DNA from 3 places in the Undibacterium sp. YM2 genome. Region 1 is predicted to be linked to each of the others. Evidence: predicted binding sites of a transcription regulator. Region 1 holds the regulator's gene; each other region holds the start of a gene.

Region 1 (8,150 bases):
AGGCTGAGCTTCAAGCCCTGGGAGCCCGAGGTGATGCTGGAAACCACGCCAAATGCGAGGCTGGTTACATCCAGTTTTTTATCTGCCGCATTGGCAACAAACTCGAATTTATAGGCACCGTTAGCCGCTGTCGCCCCTGCATCGGTCTTGCCATCCCAGGTCAGGGTATTCACGCCTTGCGGCAAGGCACCGAGGGTCATTTTCCTTACCACGACATTGGAGCTGTCGCGTATCACGACATCAACATTGCTGGCTGCTTGCGGCAACTCAAGGCCATAAATCCCCTTGCCATCGGTCACGACCATGGTATTGCCTGGCGCGATGACGCCATGACCTATCATATTGGCAGCTTGCAGGTTTTGGCCATTCTGGAAACTGGCACTCAGCGCAGTCACTGACGCATTGAGTTTATCAATACCGGAGACCGTTGATAATTGCGCAAGCTGGCTGGTCACCTGGGCATTGTCCATGGGGTTCAACGGGTCCTGATTCTTGAGCTGGGTTACCAGCAGAGTCATGAAAGTGTTTTTTGCATCTTCAGTCGAATTGGTTGATGCCTTTGCCCCGTTCATCGTTGTCAGCAAAGCTGGATCGACGGTGCTGCTTTGTACGCCGCTGGTGGTAGCCATGATTTATTCCTTACAAAAATCTTATTGCCCTAAAGTCAAGGTTTTCAGCAGCATGGTTTTTGCTGCATTCATGACTTCTACATTGTTTTGATATGAACGTGATGCTGAAATCATATTCACCATTTCTTCCACCACATTCACATTAGGCATGGCGACATAACCTTTTTCATCTGCCATCGGGTGTTTTGGGTCATACATCAGTTTAGGCGGATTAGTATCTTCTACAACCTCATTTACCTTGACGGCGGTAGAAGCCGTACCCGCCACCGGCACCGCACTGAACACCACCTGCTTGGCCTTGTAAGGAGTACCGTCTGAACTGGTGACACTGTCGGCATTGGCCAGGTTACTGGTCACCACATTCAGGCGCTGCGACTGCGCGCTCATGGCCGATCCGGCAACATTGAAGACATTAAAGAGTGACATGATGGTTATCCTTGATTATCCCTGTATCGCTGCCAACATATTCTTGATCTGCATATTGATGATGGTCAGACTGGCCTCATAACGCAGTGCATTGTCGGTAAACTGATTGCGTTCCACATCCATATCAACCGTATTGCCATCAACACTGCCCTGTACAGTGGGCCGGTATTGTGGTGCCATGCCTGCCACGCTACCCGGTGTATCGATATGCTGGGCGGCAGTCTTGGCCAGCGCAGTTGGCGACTGGTTCAGGTTTTGCCCCAGGGCATGACTGAGTGCACTTGAAAAATCAATGTCCTTCGCCTTGTAATTAGGCGTGTCAGCATTGGCAATATTGGATGCCAGCAATTGCTGACGCTGCCCACGCACAGACAGCGCAGCCTCATGGAATTTCAAAAAGTCATCTAACCTGCCAACCATCTTTCTCTCCTTCGCCATCGCGCCGTGCGCTTGAGGCATACAAGGGTTTTCTATACCTTGCATCTTATTCGCCGGGGCGCAAGTTTGATCAGGCGAGCAGAAAGGGAAAAACCCGTTTATTCAGGCATTCAAAAAAACCTGCAAATCCTAAAATAGAGTTCAGCACAACCCCGGCAGGAAACATGATGAAAGCCGCAAAGATATTCAGCAAGCACAACTACAAGCAAGTTTTGGCCCTGTCCTTGATGAGCCTGGCATGCCTGAGCCAGGCCGCCCCGGTAAGCCAGGTCCAGGATGCTGCACAGTTGCGCCAGATCGCCCTGGACTTTTTGACACTACAGGCATCAGGTCTCAGCAATGACGTACAGGTAACGGTAGGCGAAGTCGATAAACGCCTCAATCTGCAGGCCTGCGACAACCCCAACCCTTATTTATTACCTGGCAGCAAACCCTGGGGCAAGGTCACCCTGGCAATACGTTGCACTGCCCCCGCTCCCTGGCTGGTGTATTTGCAGGCAAATGTGCAGGTGACGGCAGATTACTACGTGGCAGCCAATGCGCTTACCCATGGGCAAGTCATCTCACTCAGCGATTTAAGCAAACAAAGGGGTGATATTGCGAAATTGCCCGCTGGCGTCATCACCGCGCCTGAACAGGCGATAGGCAAAACCATGCAGGTTTCCATGGCTTCCGGTGGTGTCATGCGCCTCGACGCACTCAAAAGTCCTGCGGTCGTGCAACAAGGGCAATCAGTGCGGGTAATCAGCCACGGCCCAGGTTTCCAGGTAGCAACAGATGCCATCGCCCTAAATAATGCGGCAGATGGACAAATTGCCAAGGCCAAGACCAGTTCAGGGCAAACCATCAGTGGCGTTGCGAAGAATGGTGGCATTATAGAAATAGTTTACTGATGGCAAGATATTTGTAGCTGAAATTAAGTACATGCAATATTTTTTCGCAGTAAGGTTAAAGTTTAAAATTACACAGCCGATAAACTGGATGTAGATGTTTGTAAGTCCCACACTAGAGGGTATCGCTGTGAAAATTGATGACGCACTGAATAAGACCGCGGGACTGCCAGTCAGCCCGCAACAGGCTCGCACGGAAAAACCCGCGGAAACTGCGGTACCCGTGGCGAATTCGTCGAAAGTACAAATTTCGACCCTGTCTTCACAGTTGCAAGCCTTGCAAAGTACGCAGGCAAGCAATGCTGTGTTTGAGACCAAGAAGGTGGAAGCTATCAAGCTGGCCATTTCCGAAGGACGCTTCCAGGTCAATTCGGAAAAAGTCGCTGACGGGCTTCTGGAAACAGTTAAAGATTTGCTCAACGCCAGAAAACGTTAAAAAATGAACGCAACAGGTTCCGGACATAGCGCTATTCAACAATGCCTGCAGGAAGAAGTGAGCATCATGTCTTCGCTTGCTGATTTGCTCAAGCAAGAGCAGGCGGCATTGGTAGAAAGCGATATAGTCCAGCTCAATGACTTTACCCAGAGCAAGGGACAGCTTGTGGTCAAAATGACAGAACTGGAAAAAAAGCGTAACAGCTTTTTGAATGAACTTGGATTTAATGCTGACATAGACGGCATGCAGGCTTATTTGCAACAAGCCGGCGTCGCCCAAACCAGCGCGCAGGACTGGGATGCTTTATTGCAACTGACTGTGCAAGCCAAAGAAGACAACCGCACCAATGGTTTGCTGATCAACCGCAGATTATCGCTGAACCAGGCAACCTTGCATTTATTACAGAAAAACAATAATCAGGCTGGCTCCATGTACGGCCCCAATGGTCAATCGACCGTCAAAACTACGCTTGGCAAGGGCTATATCGCTACCTGATCGTGCTTGCACGGTCTGCTTGCGCTTTGATTACGCGCTGCTGATTTTCACAGACGACCAACTCTGATCACGACTTCGTTAGCATGTCCGTGCTGCGCTGACCATACTGCGCCGACTATCCCGCCCGTAACTGGCAAAACTCCTTAATCTCCAGGATTTTCAGGTTTTCAAGGCCCCGGCGCCACGCCAGACAAAGATGCCGCAACTGGCCGCGTTGCTGGTGCAGGCAATGATGTTGCCGCCGCCCCAGATGCTGGGCTCAAGGGTACCTCTATCACAGGTTCAGGCAATACAGCCAGTATGGTGACGGATACACGCCTGTTTCTGGCCCTCCCTTCCGGTGTGTCATTGTCACTGACAGGTAGTTTTGCGCCCTGCCCTACTGCAGTCACGCGGTTTTCATCGACACCATTTTCCGTGAGCAAACGGGCAACCGTGCTGGCGCGTACGGCCGACAATTCCCAATTTGACGGGAAGATGGGGTTACTGATAGGTAGGTTGTCAGTATGTCCCTCTACCTGTATGGCATGGGTATCAAGCTTGAGGACACCGGCAATCGCTCTCAGTGCCTGTATGGAATCGACATTCAGGCGCGCATCACCAGGAGCGAACAAGAGGCTGGCATTGATTTCTATGGTAATACCGCGGCTGGTCTGGGTAACCCTGACCTTGCCTTCGCGCACCAGAGGCTCCAGCACGGTCATGATATCTTTGGCCATGGTCGTCATTTGCGCTTTTTCTTTGCGCAAACCTTCATTGATACGGTTTTTGACCAGGGGCAAGGGATCGAGCTTGATCTTTTGCTCAAGCTGCGCATCGACAGGCTTGGGATTCACCGTCATGACTTTGCCAAAGGCACCAGTCAGTGAGTTGGACAAGACCCGGTATTTGCCCTCGTTCAGCGAGGAGATGGCATACATGACAACAAAAAACGCAAACAGCAAGGTAATAAAATCCGCGTAAGAAACCAGCCATCTCTCATGGTTGTCTGGTTCTTCGTGGTATTTTTTCCTTGCCATAAGTGTATTTTTTCAGTGTCACTGCGTCGCTTAATTGCGGTGGTTGGTCAGTCTTTCTTCCACCACGCGCGGACTGTCACCCAGGGCGATGCTATAAAAAATATCGGACAACATTTCACGGCGCGTCACTTCACGGCCTATGATTTCCTTGAGTTTATTGCTGACGGGCAAAAATAACAGGTTAGCCAGGCCCACGCCATAGATCGTGGCTACAAAGGCAACGGCAATACCACCACCAAGCTTGGATGGGTCACTGAGATTTTCCATGACATGGATAAGCCCCAGCACAGCCCCAAGAATACCTATGGTCGGGGAATACCCACCCGCAGACTCCCAGATTTTAGCGGCCTGACGCTGCTCCATTTCATACAATGAAATATCGACATCCAGTATGTCTTTCAAGCGTATAGGGTCTATGCCATCGATCACCAGGCGCAAGCCTTTGCCTATGAAGGGATCGGTAGAAGCATTCATGTAACGTTCCAGGCTCAGGAAGCCTTCACGCCTGGCCACCACACTCCAGATCAGTGCATCGGCAATATTTTTCTTGCTGCTGTCAGGCGGTTCAGACACTACCCAGCGCAACATGCGCACACCACGCATGAAGGTGTTCATCCTGCTTTGCAAGAGTACCGCACCGAGAGTACCAATGACCACAATCACAAAAGCAGCCGGCTGCACCAGCGAAGACAGGCGCCCGCCCTCGATCAGCTGGCCACTGACGATGCCGAGTACCACCAGTATCAAACCAATTATGCTAGCCCAGTCCACGCTTTCTCCCTTAAGTATGCCCTGAGCCTGGCAACTGCCTGACTGTGTAATTGAGAAACCCGCGACTCCGATACCCCCATCACGGCCCCGATTTCCTTGAGATTCAATTCCTGCTCATAGTACAGGCCCATCAGCAATTTCTCCCGCTCCGGCAGGCTGTCTATGGCACCGATGACGGCGTCACGGAAGTCATCATTGAGCAGATCCTGCAGAGGATCGCCAGAAAAGTCTGAGCAATAATGGTCAAGAAAATGCTCCTTGGTATCAGCATCATGAAAGTCTTCGTAATAGACCAGTTGATGCCCGCCACTGTCAGTGAGCAGGTTCTGATACTCTTCAAGGCTCAGCTTGAGTGATTTTGCCACCTCGGTTTCCAGCGGTGGCCTGCCCAGCTTTTGCTGCAGCACATTCATGGCATTTTCTATCTTGCGCATGTTCTGGCGCACGCCACGCGGCAGCCAGTCGCTACTACGCAACTCGTCCAGCATGGCACCACGTATGCGCTGTACTGCATAGGTTTCAAACTGGGCACCATGGGTATCTTCGTAGCGGTTAACCGCATCCAGCAGGCCTATCATACCGGCCTGCACAAGATCATCCACCTCCACACTGGGAGGCAGGCGCGCCTTCAACTGGTAAGCCAGACGCTTGACCAGAGGCGCATGCTCCCTTAACAGGAAGTTTTTATCTGATTTTCCGCTCGCGGTGTACATTGTTTTGATTATATTCCGAGACCGACACCCAGCTCAGGGACTCCCTCTGCACATAAGGTGGAACGCGCGGTCTTCGCCAATTGTTCAGCCAGCCGGGAGAATGCCAGCGAAGCAAGGGCTTTAGGAAAAGCGTCAATCACAGAGCGTCCCAAATGTGCAGCCTTTCTTACATGTTCATCTTCTGGCACGTGGCCGACGTAGTGCAGCGGCACTGCCAGGTAACGGCTGGCCGCCTGCGCCATATTCGTATAAATCAATCTCGCCTCTTTTTCCGATGCTCCGGACACTAAAATACCATAACCACGTCGCCCCAGCCGGTTGCTCACACGCTTGATCAATCCGTAAGCGGCCTTGATCATGTCGGGGTCAGCAGAAACCTGTATCACCAGTTCGCTGTCATCCAGCGTCGCCAGCGGAAAACTGTCATCCAGATTGATCTCACTATCGACGATGACCAGGTCCGCACGGTTGGCCGCCACATCAAATACTTTGGACAAATGCCGGGTATTTTCGGGCGGCAGCCACGCGTGACGGGCCAGCATCGTTACCGACAGGCCTGCAGCCACCAATTTGACTGCTTCCTTCATTGTACGCTGTTGTCTCGCTACATCCAATAAGGTCTGATCAAGGTTGGCATTCAACCAGGCTCCCACACTATTTTCGGAAGAGCGCGCATCCACCATCAAGACCTGGTTACCCTGGCGCGCCAGCGACACCCCGAGATTGACCAACATGCCACTCTTTTCATCTTCTCTCAAGGCTGACAAAAAGGTAAATACCCGTGGTTTTGGCCCAGCCAGCATACGGCGCAGGCCTTCTGCCTGATCGAAACTAGCCAAGGGACACCTCCTGACCAGCACGTCCTGATTTTCCTGCCGCGGCACCAGCAATACCGGCGCCAGCCATCAGCAAGGGTAATTCTTCATCCAGATAACGGAAAGCCGCCGTTTCACGCTTGAGCTTGAAGGCGCGATCTATCAGGTAGAGCTTGTTGGCGATATGCAGGTCCTCAGGTACACGCTGTCCACTGGCGACGTAATACACCATGAGTTTCTGGCGTATCGCGATATCCAGTGCACCACCTATGGTGGCCGCCTCATCAAGCTTGGTCAGGATACAGCCTGCCAGACCATTGCCCTGATAGGCACGTACGACCTCACTCAAGGTTTCACCCGTTGAAGTCGCATTCAGGCACAGCAAACGCTTTACCGGAGTGTCTGTTCCAGACAACATTGCCACCTGCTCAGTCACCATTTTGTCACGCTGGCTGACACCGACAGTATCAATCAGGACCGTGTGCTTGTTCTTGAGCTCCGACAAGGCGATGCGTAAATCTGCCTCATCCTTGACCGCATGCACCATGACACCCAATATCTTGCCGTAGATACGCAATTGCTCAAAACCGCCAATACGATAACCGTCCGTCGTGATCAGGGCCAGTTTGGATGGGCCATGACGCATGACACAACGAGCCGCCAGCTTGGCCGTTGTGGTCGTCTTGCCGACGCCTGTGGGGCCTACCAGGGCATACACCCCGCCCTTTTCCAGCATCTCATTTTCATTGTCTATGGTTGACAGGTTACGGGTCAGGACGTTTTTGATCCAGTCCAGGCCATTTTCAAGCTTGCCTGCTTCAGGCAGCTTTTCCACCAGATAGCGAGACAGACTGGCACTGAAACCTGTCGCCAGTAATTCACGCAGGATTTCTGCTTTTTGTGGCTGGCGTTTTTGCGTTTGTGTCCAGGAGATTTCTGCCAACTGAGATTCCAGCATGCTGCGCATGGAACGTATTTCTGACATGACATCGTTAAGCTCATTGGCACTCACCGGGGCTTCGATTTCACTGGCAAAACCAGATGCACCGGTCGCCGCCTTGAAAGTCGGCACACTTGCAGGAGCCTCCACGGCTCGCTCAAACGCACGCGGTCTGATAAGTGGTTCATCAGACTGGAATTGAGGGCTAAGACGAGGAGCAAAGCGCGGCACTTCAGGCACCGGTGCCTCATCGCTGGAAGCAGGTGCAATGGCACTGATGGCTTCATCAGCCATGGCCAGAATCTCCACCTTGCCGCCCACATTACGGTTGGACAGGATCACGGCATCTGCCCCCAAAGCATCGCGCAACATGCGCAAAGCTTCGCGAGAAGTGTTCGCGGTAAATTTTCTGACGTTCATGATTGACCTCCGACCAGACTGGTGACTCTAATGGTTTTTGTTTCAGGTACTTCTGCGTGTGACAAGACTTTGAGTTGTGGCAAATTGCGGCGCAGGAAGCGTGACAGCAAGGCGCGCAATGGCGCAGGCACAAGCAGCACTGGCGTCAGGCCCATTTG
Region 2 (8,150 bases), 900 kb from region 1:
CACGATACTGTCGCCATACATCGCTATAAAAACATCGTCTATTTGTCTGCGCAAAATACGAGAGTGTCAGAGCAAGACCAGTTGCGGGAGTTTGTCTGGGAAGGGCAGGATCATATCCATTTCCCAGCGTTTGCTGGCCGTTTGTATTTTGATGCGGCTGAGCATGGGCTGGATGTCTCCTGGCTAAAGCAGCAGTCGTTGACCATGCATTTGCGCAGGGGAGGAGAGCGCCTTAAACTTGCCGAAAACCGGCCTACCCGCGACATGAAGAGCCATTTTCAGTCCTTGCAGATACCTTTCTGGCAAAGGGAGCGCCTGCCTTATGTTTCTGTTGGTCGCGAATTATTATTTGCCGCCGGAGTTGGTATGCAGAGTCGGTTTTGCCAGGATGGCTTGGCCGCCTGCATTTCCTTGCGCTGGGTTTTTGATTAAATTAAGTGTTGTAATTTAAAGGAGTATTGAACATGCGTAGGCAGTTGGTCCTCGATACCGAAACCACGGGTTTGAATGCGCGCAATGGCGACCGCATTATAGAAATTGGTTGCGTAGAATTAGTAAACCGCAAGCTGACAGGTAATAATTTCCATCGCTACATCAATCCTGAGCGAGATTCCGAAGAAGGTGCTTTGGCAGTTCACGGCCTGACCACCGAATTTTTGAGCGACAAGCCTAAGTTCGCCGAGATTGCCGAAGAGTTTTGCGCTTATATCAAAGATGCCGAAATCATTATCCATAACGCACCTTTTGACATCGGATTTTTGAATGCCGAACTCGCGCGTCTGGATTTGCCCGTATTGACAGAATATTGCCCCAGTGTCATTGATACATTGGTTCAGGCAAAAGAATTGCATCCAGGTAAGCGTAATTCGCTGGATGCGCTCTGTACCCGTTATGAAATTTCGAATTCCCACCGCAAATTGCACGGCGCTTTGCTGGATGCTGAATTATTGGCAGATGTTTTTCTGGCAATGTCACGCGGACAGAACAGCTTTGAGATTGAAGTAGAAGAAGACGATGCGCCAAAAGTGCAGGAGGTCGTGGCTTTTGATATGCCGGTTGGCGAGATTGCTGTATTGATGGCCACGGAAGAAGAGATGGGTGAGCACGAAAAACTCCTGACAGGGCTGGATAAGCAGATTAAAGACAAATGCATCTGGCGTGCGACTTTGTAGGAAATAAACCAGGTTTATGGTCTTATTGATATGTGTGAAAGACAATAAATGCAGGAAGCAATAGATTAAATAGCCAAGTAATCAACTCAAAATGAATCACCTGTTGCAAACAGGTGATTTTTTTTTGATTTTTTTTGCGATCAGCCCTAAAGATTTCACAATTTGTTGCCGTTACAAGCTAATGAAAATAAATCGAAAATATTTTTAAATTTTCCCTAAAGTTTTCTAAAGTGCTGCCGTTAATGATTATAAGACGATGCGATAAAACCTAAATTTATGCGCAAGTCTTTGTTTTTATTAAATTTTTTCGAATTGCTCGATTTTGTTGGTTTGAAAAAATTAAAATCTGTTTTCTACGAAATTTCATTTTGTAGATGTCTAAATGTGCCTGTAGGATATTTTCCTACGGCATGTCTTCGTTTTATTCTTGCTTTAAATACGGAATCCCGCTTATACAGCCACTTTTGGCCAACCTGCACAATGTATCTCACTGGCAACGCAAACATGCCGCTGATAACAAAACTGGAGGGTGGGAAAATGACGCAGAACGATATGATGGCCGAGATTCGGGATGCCAATTTGAGTTATTTGATGTTGGCACAACAAATGATTCGCGCTGATAAAGCGACCGCTATTTTCCGTTTGGGTATTGGTAAAGAAATTGCAGACCTGATCGAAGGTTTGAATAATGCCCAGATCTTGAAGCTGGCTGGCTCCAACATGATGTTGGCGCGCTTCCGCTTCGAAGATAGTTCCATTTTGTGCATGTTGACAAATTACAACAAGGAGCGTGCGCTTGCGCATTCCCATGCTGCGATTTTGATGGCTGGTCAGCCAGTTGAAGAAATCCATTAATTTGTCAGGCATTGAATCGAAGCGGACGGAGAAATATCATGGCAAGCAAAAGCGTAGTAAACGAGGCTCACGAAATTCAATTGGCAATTGAATTGGTCAATCTGGGTGCCAGGTTGCAGTTGCTGGAATCTGAGACTTCCTTGTCGCGTGAGCGTCTGCTGAAGATATACAAGGAGTTGAAGGGGGTATCCCCTCCAAAAGGCATGCTGCCTTTTTCTGCTGACTGGTTTATTACCTGGCAGCCAAATATCCATTCGTCCCTGTTCATGAACATCCATAAGTATTTGCGTGAGCATGCTGGTGTTGATGGTATCGATGCTGTCATCAAGGCATACCGCCTGTATCTGGAGCAGGTGCCTGTTCCTGCTGGCGAAGAGCCTGTCTTATCCCTGACACGTGCCTGGACTCTGGTGCGCTTCTTTGAGGGGAAAATGCTGAGTTTTGCAAAATGTTGCAAATGCGGTGGGCATTTTGTTGCGCATAGCCTGGATTTGCATGATGATTATGCTTGTGGTTTATGCCACGTCCCGTCACGGGCAGGTAAAACAAAAAAAGCAAAAGATGCGGAGGCCACACTGGAAATGGTGGCATAAAATTCAGGAGGAGCCTTGGAGGTAGCGTCATCAAAAACCCGTAAAGGCAAATTCCTACCAGATGGCGGAGTGCTTTCTTCGCCCGTTTTCCTGGCAGTTCTTATCCAGCTATTGGCTTTAGGCCTGTCTTATCTATTGTATGTCGCCGACCGGTGGCAACTCGGCGGCAAACTTTCCCCCTTTTTACTGCTCTTCATTCACGCCAGCCTTGCTTCTGCCTGCAGCTATCTGCTGCGTATGAACTGGTGGTGGTGGTTTATTCAGTTCGTCTTTCCCTTTGCGGTCGTCGCTTCGCTGGTTTTTCAACTGCATCCTGGTATCAGTCTGGCGATTTTCGTGTTGATGGTATTGTTGTTTTGGTCAACTTACCGCACTCAAGTTCCATATTTTCCTTCCAAATCCAGTTTGTTGCCGTGTATTCTTGAGCAACTACCTGCGCGCGATGGTTTGTCTTTCATTGATATCGGCAGTGGTTTTGGGGGGTGTCTGTCAGTCTTGCCAGATTGCGTCCTCAGCAGTCTTTTTTTGGGGTGGAGGTTGCGCCTTTTCCCTGGCTGGTCAGCTGGTTCAGGGCTAAATGGGCTGGCCCCAGGGTGAGTTTCTATTTAAAAGATTATTTGCAACTGGATTTTGCTGAATTTGATGCGGTCTTTGCCTACTTGTCTCCGGCGGCCATGCCAGGATTGTGGGAAAAAGTCCGTGCTGAGATGCGGCCAGGTACGCAGTTCATGAGTTATGAGTTCAAAGTGCCCGGTGTTGAGGCGGATTTAACTATAAAAAGCAATGCGAATGACCCCGTTCTTTATGTCTGGCGCATATAATGCATATAGTGAAATGTATTCCAGAAGCAATATTTAACCTTCCATTTCTGGTGAATGCTTCCGGTCTGAGGTAGTGTAGTCGATATTATAAAAATTCCCTCTAAGGAGTAACAGCTCGTGTTAGTTATCGTCGGCTATCTCGTCGTATTGGGCTCGGTATTTGGTGGCTTTGTCATGTCCGGTGGACATATTGCGGTATTGTTCCAGCCGCTGGAATTGTTGATGATAGGTGGTGCTGCCGTTGGCGCTTCCCTCGTCGGTAACAATGCGAAAACCCTGAAGGCCACCATGAAGGCACTTCCGGGTGTTCTGAAAGGCTCAAAATATACCAAGGCTCTCTACATGGAGCTGATGACGATGCTCTTCGATGTGTTGACAAAGGTGCGCAAAGAAGGCCTGATGTCTATCGAGGGTGATATTGAGAAGCCTGAAGACAGCCCCTTGTTCAGCAAATATCCTTCTATTGTTCATGATCATCACATGATGGAATTCATAGGCGATTATCTGCGTCTGATGGTTTCGGGGAATATGGATGCCTTCCAGATTGAAAATCTGATGGACAATGAATTGGAAACGCATCATCACGAAGGTGCAGTTCCTGCACATTTCATTGCCAAGCTGGGTGATGGCTTGCCGGCGTTCGGTATTGTGGCGGCGGTGATGGGGGTGGTGCATACGATGGAATCTGTGGGTATCCCGCCATCAGAACTTGGTATCCTGATTGCACATGCACTGGTGGGTACTTTCCTGGGTATTTTGCTGGCTTATGGTTTTGTTGGTCCGCTGGCCGGTTTGATGGAACAGCAACTGGATGAGTCATCCAAGACTTTTCAATGTATCAAAGTGACTTTGCTGGCAAGCCTGAATGGTTATGCACCTGCGCTGGCAGTAGAATTTGGCAGGAAGGTGTTGTATTCCACTGAAAGGCCAACGTTCAGCGAACTGGAAGATCATATTAAGCAATCGAAATCTAAATAATAAAAACTGGATTGATGATGGCAAGCGAAGAACTACGACCGATTATTGTAAAGCGCATCAAGAAGGTGGCTGGTGGCCATCATGGTGGTGCCTGGAAAATTGCCTACGCTGACTTTGTGACAGCAATGATGGCGTTTTTCCTGTTGATGTGGTTGCTGGGCTCGACTGCCAAAGGTAATTTGAATGGTATAGCTGAGTATTTTCAGACACCTTTAAAAGTGGCAATGGCGGGTGGCGACGGTAGCGGTGATAGTTCCAGTGTGATCAAGGGTGGTGGCAAGGATTTGAGTGCGCGTGAAGGGCAAAGCCGTAAAGGTGAGATTGACACGCAAAAGAAAACTTATAACCTGCAAGCTGCTGAGGCCGCCCTGGCAAAAGTTGAGGCAGAGCGGCTGAAGGGCCTGAAGTCCAAGATTGAAGCTGCCATAGAATCCAACCCTACGCTAAAACAATACAAGAAACAGCTTTTACTTGATATCACTACTGACGGTTTGCGGATACAGATGGTAGATGAGCAAAATCGTCCCATGTTTGCTTCGGCCAAGGCAGACCTGCAACCATACACGCGGGAAATTTTGCATGAGATTGGCAAGGCACTTAATGATGTACCGAATCGCATCAGCCTGTCGGGTCATACTGATGCGGCTCCCTATGGCAGTGGTGAGCGAGGTTATAGCAATTGGGAATTGTCTGCCGACCGTGCCAATGCCTCCAGGCGGGAACTGATTTATGGTGGCATGGACGAATCCAAGGTGTTGAGAGTGGTTGGCTTGTCGTCCTCGGTTCTGTTTGACAAGGCAGATCCACTTAATCCGATCAACCGCAGGATCAGTATTATCGTCATGAATAAAAAGGCAGAAGAATCTGCTTCACAGGACGGCGGCTCTATTGAGGTTGCAAATCAGTCTGACTCAAGCGCTGAAATTTCAGTCAAGCCTTGATATAGACAAGCTACAAGTAAGACTGCAGCATCATTAAGTCAATATGCATAGATAGGATGCTTAAGATGTCCAAAAAGAAACTGTTGGGTTCTCAGGTTAAGCAACTTTTATCAGGTGTGTCTGATCATGGAAATGCACATTTGCTGGAGGTTGAGACTGACCTTGCGCAAACAACGATACTCTTGGGTGAAGCGATAGAAAAGCTGGGCGTCAGTTTCATGGCGCTGCACTCCGCCATATCGAGTGAGCAGGAAGAAATCAACCTGATCATCAGTTCTGGAGGTGTTGCCGACGACAGTGTGTTACGGCTCAAGGCAATTCAGGAAGATATTGCCACGCATATCAGTTCGGCTGTGACCAGTTTGCAATTCCAGGATTTGACCAGCCAGTTGATATCGCGCACCTTGCAAAGGTGTGAAGGTTTGCGTGAAGTGCTGGGAACCTTGGGTGTGGTCGGCAATGATATGCAGCATGACGGTGAAACGGATGAGTTGACAGCCTTGTTGCGTGAGACTACCTTGCGCCTGGAAAAGCAAAGCGCCGACCTGAAGAATTTGTTACGTAAAGCAGTGCATCAAAAGCATATGGATAGCGGTGACATAGAGTTATTTTAAATCAAGTGGCAGCAAGCTGAAGCTGCCTACAATTCGTATAACGGAGTAAATATGGCCAAGACAATTTTAGCTGTGGATGATTCTGGCTCTCTGAGGCAGATGGTAGCTTTCAGTTTAAAAGCAGCCGGATATCAGGTAATCGAGGCGGTAGATGGCCAGGATGGTCTGGAAAAAGCGCGTAACCAGGTGGTGGATCTGGTGCTGACAGATCAGAATATGCCAAGAATGGATGGGTTGACCCTGATCAAGTCCTTGCGTGGCCTGCCGTCTTATGCGCGCGTACCTATCCTGATGCTGACAACAGAATCAAGTGATGACATGAAGGCGAAGGGGCGTGCAGCTGGTGCGAATGGCTGGCTGGTCAAACCCTTTGATCCACAGAAGTTGACTGAAGTAGTTAAAAAAGTGATTGGCTGAATTATTGGCCCGGTGTCTGGGCAAACAAATGTAAATCACGGAGTTTAATAATGACGATTGACATGAGTCAGTTTTTCCAAGTGTTTTTCGACGAGGCGGAAGAGCTTCTTGCCGAGAAGGAAAAATTGTTACTTGGCGTCGATATCTCTTCGCCTGATCCTGAGGATTTGAATGCCATATTCAGGGCAGCTCATTCCATCAAGGGTGGTGCTTCGACCTTTGGCCTGACAGATATGACGGAGGTGACGCATATACTGGAGTCACTGCTCGATAAAATACGCAAGGGAGAAATGGCGTTGACAGGGGAGCATGTAGATGCTTTTCTGATCGCCAAAGATATTTTAAAGATGCAGCTTGATGGGCACAGGCTGGGTACACCTGTCGATCAGGATGCGGTAGCAGATGTCAGGATGTTGTTGCAATCTCTGTCGCAGGACGCGGTACCTGTGGCTGCGCCAACGGCCAGTTTTATCAGTCATCATTCAGAAATGGATCATGCGGATGTCGTATTCAAGACGGCATACAAAATCGAAATGCCTGAGGTGTCAGAGGCAGATGCTGCAGCGATCATGTCCGAGCTTGGACTTTTGGGGGCGATTTCACGGCTGGATAATAATGGCAAGAATGTGGTTCTTGCATTGCGCACCAATGAGAGCAAGGATGACATCATATCTATCTGCTCTTTTATTCTCAATCCCGATACGCTGAAAATTACTGAAGAACAGATAGCTAATCTGCCTGTCAAAAAGGCCGCACCTACGGAAGATGAACTTGGCTATGGTTTTTTTGAGCCGCTGGAATCGATGTTCCCGCCAGAAGAGGGCAAGGCTGATGCCATTGTCGAGAAAACGCCAGAGATAGCGCTGCCTGAGAAGCAGGCACCGCAAGCTGAGAAAAAGGTGGAAAAACCCGCTGCTTCTCAAGAGTCTTCCACCATCAGGGTAGGCATAGAAAAAGTTGATCAGTTGATCAATCTGATTGGCGAACTGGTCATTACTCAAGCGATGCTGGAACAACGTACCCAGGACCTTGATCCGATTGCGAATGAGCGTCTGTTGAGTAGTATCGCTCATCTGACGAGAAATACCCGTGACCTGCAAGAGGCAGTGATGTCCATACGCATGATGCCTATGGATTATGTTTTTTCGCGTTTCCCGCGCATGGTCAGGGACCTGGCCAGCAAGCTGGGCAAGAAAGTCGAATTTGTAACTTATGGTGCTTCAACCGAGCTTGATAAAGGCTTGATAGAGCGTATCGTCGATCCGCTGACTCATCTGGTCAGAAATAGTATTGATCATGGCATAGAAATGCCAGCCGCAAGGCTGCAGGCCGGTAAAGGCGAGGCTGGTAAATTGTCCCTGTCAGCCGTGCATCAGGGCGGCAATATCGTCATCGAAGTCAGTGATGACGGTGGTGGCCTGCACAGAGAGAAAATTCTTGCCAAGGCCAGGCAAAATGGTCTGGCGGTTTCAGATTCCATGAGTGACAGTGAAGTCTGGTTGCTGATTTTTGCCCCTGGGTTTTCTACTGCGGAGACGGTAACTGACGTTTCTGGCCGTGGTGTGGGCATGGATGTGGTCAAGCGTAATATTACCGCCATGGGCGGTGTTGTTGATATACGCTCAGCCATGGGTTATGGCACGACAATCACGATTTCCTTGCCATTGACACTGGCGATACTTGACGGCATGTCGATTAAATTCGGCAATGAAATTTATATTTTGCCCCTGGGCTTTGTCATGGAGTCGCTGCAGCCCGC
Region 3 (8,150 bases), on a different replicon from region 1:
ACCTGTCAGGCTGATGCTGTAATAATCATCTGCAGTCGGGGGAGTCTGACTCTCGAGTTCCAGAACAATCAGGCCATCTTCAGGCACGGTGAGATTATAGATGCTACTGTAGCGGCCATTCACGTCATCAATGTCCGGTACGGTCCATTGACCGGTTTGTACGCGTCCCTGAGGCTGTAATGTCGAATCCAGTGCCGTTACCTGGGCATTGGCAGTCAACGATGCAGCCGGGCTGGCATCAGCATTTTTTGTGATGGCAATAAAGGCGGGGCCAGTAACATTGCTTTGCGTGATCGTGAGCCTTTGATCGCCCGTGACTTCATCAAATTCAGAGATAGTATTGAGGTACTGCCCCAGGCGGTCGTAGGCCTGCACTGCGTAGGCATGTTGACCATCAGCAGAATGAATGCGTAATGTGATCTTGTCCGAAGGTGTCGCATTGACCTCCAGCAGGTTGATCTGCGCTGCACTCAGGCTGGTATCAGTGTTGTCGGCAAGTACCAGGGTTTCCGCTTTTGACAGACTCAGGTCAAAGTCAAAGAAACCACCGATGCCTGGCTGATCTGGCATTCCACCCGTATTTTGTATGAGCAACTGGTGTTTTCCGGCACTCAGATAAACTGGTGTCGCGTTTTGTGAATACCTGCCGGATGCCTTGCCGGAATTGACGCTATTGATATCCGTTGGGTCCAGCGCCCAGATGCCCTGCTGCCCTTCAGCCTTGGCGTTGAGGTCGCTGACTGTCCACCAGCCATCGTGTTCTATCGTAAAATCGATCAGGCGGCTTCGACCGCCACCAAGCGCGGGGACAGGTACGGTCACTGCCGCCCCTTCGGCGAGCAGACCTGCTTCTGTTTTGGCTATGGAGGCAGAAGAGCTGATACGGAAATCGACATTTTGTGCAGCACTCAGGTCTGCAGGATTTCTGTACACAAGGATGTAAGCGCTTTGTTCTGTGCTGACCGACCAGCTTTGCTTCTTCAATCCATAAGTGAAACCACTATCAAGACGATGCCCGTAACTATCGAATACCTCATATCCCAAAAAGCCGTCACTCACCAGACTGTCTAATTCATAATCTTTACCAGCCTGAGCATCGAAGCGATATAAAGCAGCACCTTGATTAGCTGCCAGCGCACCTGTCGTGACTTGATCCGGCAGAGCTTGAATCGCAGACTGGACGGTTTTTACAGTAAATGCGTAGTCTTCGACGGCAAAGCGACCGAAACTGACTTTATAGTGACCTGCTGGGGCCCATCCCAGGCAGACAGGAGCGCCGTTGGTTCCTGGTGTCGGAACGTATAGACTAAAACTCTGTAAGGTACCGGTCACTTCAACATCATTAACACCACCGAATGGATAATCAAAAAACAACAAACCATCCTGAGCCAGGTCAAAACTATAGGTGGCCTTGCTTTGCGGTGCCGCACTGACGATTACTGTCTGCCCCAGATTAATAGGTGTGCCCAGCGCTGGTGTTGCTACGTTTGCCAGCGTACGTAAGGTGGTGAATTGAACACTGCCCGGCCCGGCTGTAGCGCGAGTAACACGAATGTAGATATCACCCTGCGCTGCCGCTTGTTCAAACTGTCCTGTTGCGCTGACGCTGCTATAACGGCTGCGTCCAAATTGGTCAAAGACCTGGACATTGAATTCGCCATTTTGGGCGTTGAGGTTATAGTCAAAGCGGTCTTGTGACGCAGATGCTGCGCGTAAGAGAACGGATTCGCCCACTGCCAGCTCCGGCAGGCTCAGGGCCTGCGCATCTGTCAGGGCAACTGCATTGCTCAGTGCGCTTGCATGCAGGGCATATGCGCCAACATTTTTACCTGCACTCACTGTCAGTTGATAATCGCCAGCGCTGAGGTAGGCTGCAACGCCGCCCGCAGCTTGTGTCTTATTGAGATCACGGGCTGTCAATACAACGCCATTCGGGCCAACCAGCTCCCACTGGGTATTGAGCAAATTGGTCGCCGTCTCGAATACCCAGGTACCAGCCTCGGTGACATGGAAGTTATTTTTAATAACTTGTCCGGCTGCGGTGACGTCGCCCTTGATTTCACTCACGCCATTGGCGGCCAGTTCGCCACTGTTGATGGCTTGGGCAGCCCATGTCTGCATATGCATGCTGCCTGTGAATCCTGCACCATTGGTCAAAGCACCGCCCAACCACAAGTAGTAATCACCACTTTGTAGCAAGCCAAGGTTAACATAGCTGTTATTGCCGAGTTCGCCTTGCTGGAGTACATGACCGGCACGGTCAGTTACCTGATACTGGCCGAGCACGTCACTTCTGTCAAATTGGGGGCTGATACTCAAGTTGGTCTTATCATCTGCATGGAAGAGATAGACATTGTCTTCATGCCCCGAAGCAGAGCCTATGGCGACGGTCTGCCCGTCAATGAGGGTCACAGGTGCAGATTCAGCAATGGCCAACATGCGGAAGTCGAGTGCACCAGGATTGTTGTCGCTACCAGAGAATTCCAGACGGTAACGCCCCGCAAGTACATTGACAGGAGCAAGACGGGTTTCATTCACACTGCCAGCGTTGCCGCTGGCAAGTACTTGTCCTTTCGTATTGAGCAAACGCCAGTTGATATTCGTCGCGTAGGATAGCTGGTCCCATTTCAACCAGGATGGCTGGCTTACATCAAAGTCATAGCTGGCAGCAGCTCCTGGTGTGGCTAACTCAACATGGTAAGCCTGGGCAAAACTTGCTGGAGTATTGACAGGTGTCTGTCTGAACATGGTAAAGGCATAGGGCACGGCAGCGCTACTGCCTGGTGTTGCCGCTTCTATGCTGACCCAGTACTTGCCAGGTTTGGCAGCAATCAGGGCACCACTATCAGTCCATGATGCACCGCTGCCGAGAAGCGATGCATCTGGTCCAAAAATGCGCCAGTTCCAGTTATTACCGGACGTAGCAGCACCGTGACTGAAGTACAGACGGTCTCCGGCCTGGGCTTCGATTGCATAGAGTTGCGCCTGGTTGGCTGTCTGCAGATTATCGGTAACTTCGGTGTTTTCTGGCAAAGTAATAGCAGCACTTTCGCCCAGCAAACGGAAGTTATAGTTACCCGTCTTGCCTTGCTGGGCACTCACAGTCAGGTGGTAAGTACCGGCATTCAATTCGAGAAACGGATCTGTGCTATCACCCATATTTCTGTTCGGGAACAGGGTAGTGACGCCATTGTCGAGTTTCCACTGGATTTTATCGCCTTGTACACCATCAAAAAAGAAGCGTGAGCGTTCCTTGACGACGAACTGGTAATTGTCTTGTTCACCAGGCTGGGCAATACTGCCCTGGATATCCTGCACACCGGGCAGTACCTCTTCCGCTTCACCGCCGATGCCGGCAGTATTTGCCAGAAAGGCAGTGACGAGATGGCCGTCATTACCGTAAATCTGGGTCGTTTGCTCTCCTGCTGCGACAGTGAGGCTCAGACGCATGGCGCCTTGATCATGCTGATTGACAGTGCTGATTTGTGGGCCTTCTGTCACGCTGAGCAAGCGTCCCTGTTCATCGTGGGCATAAGTTATTTGCAAGGCGCTGGCAAGCTCGACTTTGGACAGTAAAAGGCCATCCTGGTCGTAGACATAGCGTGTTTCTGCCTGCCCATCAGCGACACCGCTAAAACCGGTATCGGCATTGACCTTGAGATAGTGAATGACGCTGGCCAATTGTCCATGGGCGTCATAGCTGAGGTCGGTGCGCAGAATATCTGTACGGTATGCTGACTGGCTTTCTGTCTCTTTGAGATGGGCGCGTTCCAGCACCAGACTCTCAATGGCATCGGCAGTTTCATCACCGCTCAAACTGGCAGCATCGATGGTAGTGGCGGCAAAAGTCAGGGCGCTGGTACGTTGGTCTTGTGCATTGTAGCGATATTCGGTGACCTGCCCTTGTGCATCGATGATAAAACGGAGCAATTCACCGCGGCCTGAGGAGGCAGCAACATAGTAGTAACGTGTGGTACTGTCTTTGCCATTTGCGGCAGGATCAAGGTCATCGGCATTCAGGTGTATGGTTTCGCTACGCAACTGCCCGAGACTGTCATAGGTTCGTGTCCGGGTATTGCCATCTGTATCGCGACCTGAGGTTTGTCTGCCTTCGGTGTCATATTGCATTTCGCTGAGCAAACCATTGTCACCAATGACCTTGCGTAAATTGCCCTGATCGTCGTATTGAAGTTCAGTATGCGTAGTGCCCTGGTCTTGCAAAGGCTGGTCTATGGCAACGAGCTTGCCGTCAGTACGGTAGCTCAATACGGTATTGTGATGCTGACTGTCTTCGACAGTGGTAACTCCATTGCCAAAATCGTAGACAAAACGGGTCACTTGCTGTTGGCCGTCTTCAATTTGTGTGAGGCGGTATTCTCCACCGATTTCCTGGTAGGTGAAGCTAAGTTGGGTACCATCATTTTGATCAATGCTGGCCAGGCGTTTGCTGTCGCCATCATAGGTGTAGCGAGTGGTATAGGTGCTGCCAGCAACCCCGCCATTACCGGCTGTACTCAGGCTCACTGCGGACAGGCGGTTTTGCGCATCGTAGGTGTAATGAACGCTGTTTTGTTCCTGCCACTGTCCTGCAACATCCAGAGCATGTGTCTGGATGTTGCTGAGATTATTGCCATCGTAGTGGTAGCTGGTGGAAACACCATTATCTGAAATGGCTTTGGCAAGCAAGCCCTTGCTGTCGTATTCATAGCTGATGCGGTACGCAAGCGGGTCTATGGTGGCAAGCAGGCGGCCACTGCCGGCATCATAGGATTCAGAGAGGCAGTTACCTTGCTGGCTCCACAGTAATTGCCCGCCATCAATAGTGATTTCACTGGCATGCCCACCCTCTCTTTGGCCTGTGTATTTCTGGAGCGTGTCGTTCCAGGAGAAACTGGTACGGGCACCATCGGCTTCGGTCCTGATGATGCTGCTGCCTGCCTTACCCAATTGTCCAACAACATCAAGGCGTTTGGCATAAAAGCCCACCAGCCAGTTATCGCCATTGTCGTCGGTGAATTTGCCGCTGCTGTTGTAGGTACGCAGCGCGCCAAGATCGAGCCCATGGTCAAATAATTGCAAGTCCTGATTTTGTACAACCAGATTGCCACTCTTGCCATTGACGTAGATGCGCTGGCCATTACTCCCCACCACAGACTGGTTCAGCCGGCTCTTTTGTCCCAGACCTGTGAATACATTGAGATTTGCGCCTAAACCTTGTCCATTGACTATCGCTACCATTTTTAACTATCCTTTATTGTCTGGGAATACCGCCCTGCCTCATGCTTGCTATAAAAGCAAACTACGAGATCAAGACGCATCGACTGCACTTATTTCTAACTGAACAATGCATCCACGGATTTGTGAAAAGGTTTAGCCTTATTGCGATTAATTCTCAAAAAAATAAAATTTTTAAATATCCATTTATATAAAAAAACATAGATAGATAAATCAACAATGAAATTAGGGTGCATTCACATATTTTTTTGCATTGAATTGCAACTGTAGCAACATTGCTTTTTTTGTATGGATCCGCTGCTGCCGCCGCGCTATAGCCCTGTTCGGTTGCAAAATCCTTGTATGGCGAATTTAGGAGTGTTTGGTTTCTTATCTCGATATTCTTCTGGATCCATTTGCGCGTTTTGCGATCGCGTCGTCTTATGCCTTCTGATCCTTCACGAAGTCTGCGCGATAGATATCGGATGGGGATGCCGGAACAACGGGCATTGGATCCGGATTAAAAACAAGGTCCGACGCAAGAATATTTGGGCCGGCAGTTGGGTTTCTGGAGGCGGTGAATGCCTGGAGATTTTTGGGATCATAAACTCGAACACTCGAGGTCTGAACGTTAGACGATACTGCGGCAGCCAGGCTGAACAACAATATCAGTTTAGACAATTTTATTTTTTATCCTGAAGTACCATGCTTGTACAAAAAAAATTGGTAACGGCTTAGGCGCGACAAATAGAGCAAAAACGCAACACAGAAAAATTCGACCTGATGATCAGTGTCGAAGTTGGAAAATTTAGTGGAATGAGCTACAAACTTTTCCAACACAGCTCACCGCGTCGGAGTTGGAAAAATTGGTTGGTATGGGGAATTTGCAATGGGACAAGCGACATTTGCCCAGCTTATTAGCCTAAGGACGTTAAGGACCCGATGTGAACGGAATCGAGTGGAAATTCACTGGCTATTCACGCCAAACCGCAGGTAGCCATATGATCTGAGGAACTATTCAGGAAGGGAACTTTGAGAGTGTGAATCAGCCCTAACACATGACTGGCTCGAAAAACGCTGAGAAGATGGACTTTCGTGATAAAAATGCCCCGTATTTACGGGGCATTTGCTGTGAAATTTTTTTATTAATGTTTGACCTTAACTTTTTTTGTCAACACTATCCAGTTTCGCAAATTCGGCTCGAATGCCCTTTATTGCTCCGACAAGCGGTGCAAAATAAAGACGAGGGGTTTCTTTCGCTGCAATCTTGATCTGTTGCAAAACACGATTTAGAGTCATTTCCATATATCCTTGACAAAAGCCTTTGTCGATTGAGCTAAATGTACCATAAAAGCAAAAACGTCTACTGCAAAGATCGCACAGTTACCCGACGTAAAGCAAAAACAATAGGTTCATCTACCAGTGTGGTTGGTAATGGGTCTGGCGCAAGGTAATTTCCAGCCCGGATTCTTCGAGAGTGCCGCGTACCTCATGGCAGTCGTCCTTGAGGTGTTCTGGTACTTCTGGCAGGTTGACTTTGGCAAGGAGGCCAAGTGCCTTATCGATGACAGTGAGTGCGATCGTAACGTCATCGACAGAGACACGCTTGCCAAAATTGCAGTAGTAAGCTGACATGACGTTTGGTCGATTTTGTCTCTTGTTTTCACTCAGGCCCAAGAGTATTGTACGGAGGCCGAATGCCAATTCCATGCGTAGTATGATTCCTAGGCGGCGCTTTTGGGCGTTCGAGCTGCGGCTTCCACGCGCATTAAATGTGCATTTGCCTTGCCCACGTAGGTGAGCTAACTTTTATTGTTTTTGGCTTCGCTTGTTTCTTGCGAATCCAATAATGAATTAACGATTTTACATGTCTTAGCTGAAGGTCAGCTGGCTCCTGTAGCTTAAAACCCAGTTCCGTAAGTTGCTTGAAGCTGGCTTCCAACGACTCTTTGTGCTCAGTGAATGCTCTTTCTGACGCGACGCGGCCATTTTGGCGGGCTCCTGCGTTTGCGTGAATTATTTCGAGTAATTTATCTTTCGTCAATTTTTTTCTCAAGCTCTCGAAAAGTGTTTCGTTTTTTGCTTACGCGCCCTGGTGGTTACTCAGGTGCTAGGCGTTCACATTTGTGGTGGCCATGGCGGGCATCCTTAAATACGCTGAATTGGTTCCGAGCTGCCAAATGCCTGAACTTCGAAACCCCATAGGAATCACTTCCTACGGTCGCTTCCCCAATACTCTGGGAAGACCTGGGACTTGTCGTGTCCCATGCGTCACGTTTCTAACCATTGTCTTACTGGCGGGTAGCCATGGTCACGTGAGGACCGGCATTTTATGTATCCAGCCTTGAGCTAGACGCTGTTACACACCGGTTGGCGAGCTCAGCGCTCATTCCTTCCGACATCCGGGGGCAATCCCATAGCAGCTATTATTCAAATGCCTGTGTGTTTTCTGTTTGGAGCCTGGCAGAAAGTACCAGCGATTTTTGTGATTTACAGCGTACGATTTTGGTGCGGTAAATTTTGTGTTTCTGTGGTGTTTCTGTATTTGATAACCGGCGCAAAGCCACTTCAGCGTTGTACTCTAGATGTACTCTGTGTTTGCCCGATATTTAATTTCTGTAGAAAAAAAAGCGCGATTTGCGTAAGCAATTCTGTTCAATAAAATCTATTTTTTTGAGTAGAAAAGATCATTTCCTATGGATAGTGCCTGATATTCAGGCGTAGTGATCTTTGAGTCATTGGACTCTCCATTGCATGGCATTGGGGAGTCAATTTGATTAGGAGTTTGTAGGTTCTTGAAGTGCCGGGTGCCGACGACGCTATTGGACAGTGTTTTGACTCTCAATGCAAGCACTTTGACTGAAAAAGTGGCGCACTTTTCTCACGCCTCCAAATTGTTCGCTATTTTCATAGGTTAATGGGTAATGGGCCGTACT

Evidence for each region. Region 1 encodes FliA, which starts transcription of late flagellar genes. Its sites were predicted from a motif close to CTAAAGTTTNNNNNNNNNNNGCCGNTA; they were not measured.
Region 2: a site for FliA is predicted at 3,500-3,526, ahead of motA (flagellar motor stator protein MotA). Genes of this name have one in related genera too.
Region 3: a site for FliA is predicted at 5,348-5,374, ahead of UNDYM_RS30190 (tandem-95 repeat protein). Genes of this name have one in related genera too.

The regions. Positions count from the first base shown of each region.
Region 1 is NZ_AP018441.1:2,222,901-2,231,050, reverse strand. It holds gene UNDYM_RS10070 (flagellar hook assembly protein FlgD) at 1-629, opposite strand, end outside; gene flgC (flagellar basal body rod protein FlgC) at 651-1,055, opposite strand; gene flgB (flagellar basal body rod protein FlgB) at 1,071-1,475, opposite strand; gene flgA (flagellar basal body P-ring formation chaperone FlgA) at 1,661-2,386, shown strand; gene flgM (flagellar biosynthesis anti-sigma factor FlgM) at 2,514-2,819, shown strand; gene UNDYM_RS10045 (flagella synthesis protein FlgN) at 2,823-3,314, shown strand; gene motD (flagellar motor protein MotD) at 3,482-4,333, opposite strand; gene UNDYM_RS10035 (flagellar motor protein) at 4,364-5,104, opposite strand; gene UNDYM_RS10030 (RNA polymerase sigma factor FliA) at 5,086-5,817, opposite strand; gene UNDYM_RS10025 (MinD/ParA family protein) at 5,826-6,656, opposite strand; gene flhF (flagellar biosynthesis protein FlhF) at 6,649-7,992, opposite strand; gene flhA (flagellar biosynthesis protein FlhA) at 7,989-8,150, opposite strand, start outside.
Region 2 is NZ_AP018441.1:3,127,286-3,135,435, reverse strand. It holds gene tilS (tRNA lysidine(34) synthetase TilS) at 1-432, shown strand, start outside; gene dnaQ (DNA polymerase III subunit epsilon) at 465-1,172, shown strand; gene flhD (flagellar transcriptional regulator FlhD) at 1,710-2,027, shown strand; gene flhC (flagellar transcriptional regulator FlhC) at 2,066-2,620, shown strand; gene UNDYM_RS14155 (hypothetical protein) at 2,636-3,217, shown strand; gene UNDYM_RS14150 (hypothetical protein) at 3,214-3,441, shown strand; gene motA (flagellar motor stator protein MotA) at 3,559-4,419, shown strand; gene motB (flagellar motor protein MotB) at 4,437-5,360, shown strand; gene UNDYM_RS14135 (chemotaxis protein) at 5,426-5,974, shown strand; gene UNDYM_RS14130 (response regulator) at 6,026-6,391, shown strand; gene cheA (chemotaxis protein CheA) at 6,442-8,150, shown strand, end outside.
Region 3 is NZ_AP018442.1:163,392-171,541, forward strand. It holds gene UNDYM_RS30190 (tandem-95 repeat protein) at 1-5,238, opposite strand, end outside; gene UNDYM_RS30285 (hypothetical protein) at 6,373-6,513, opposite strand; gene UNDYM_RS30195 (hypothetical protein) at 6,631-6,849, opposite strand.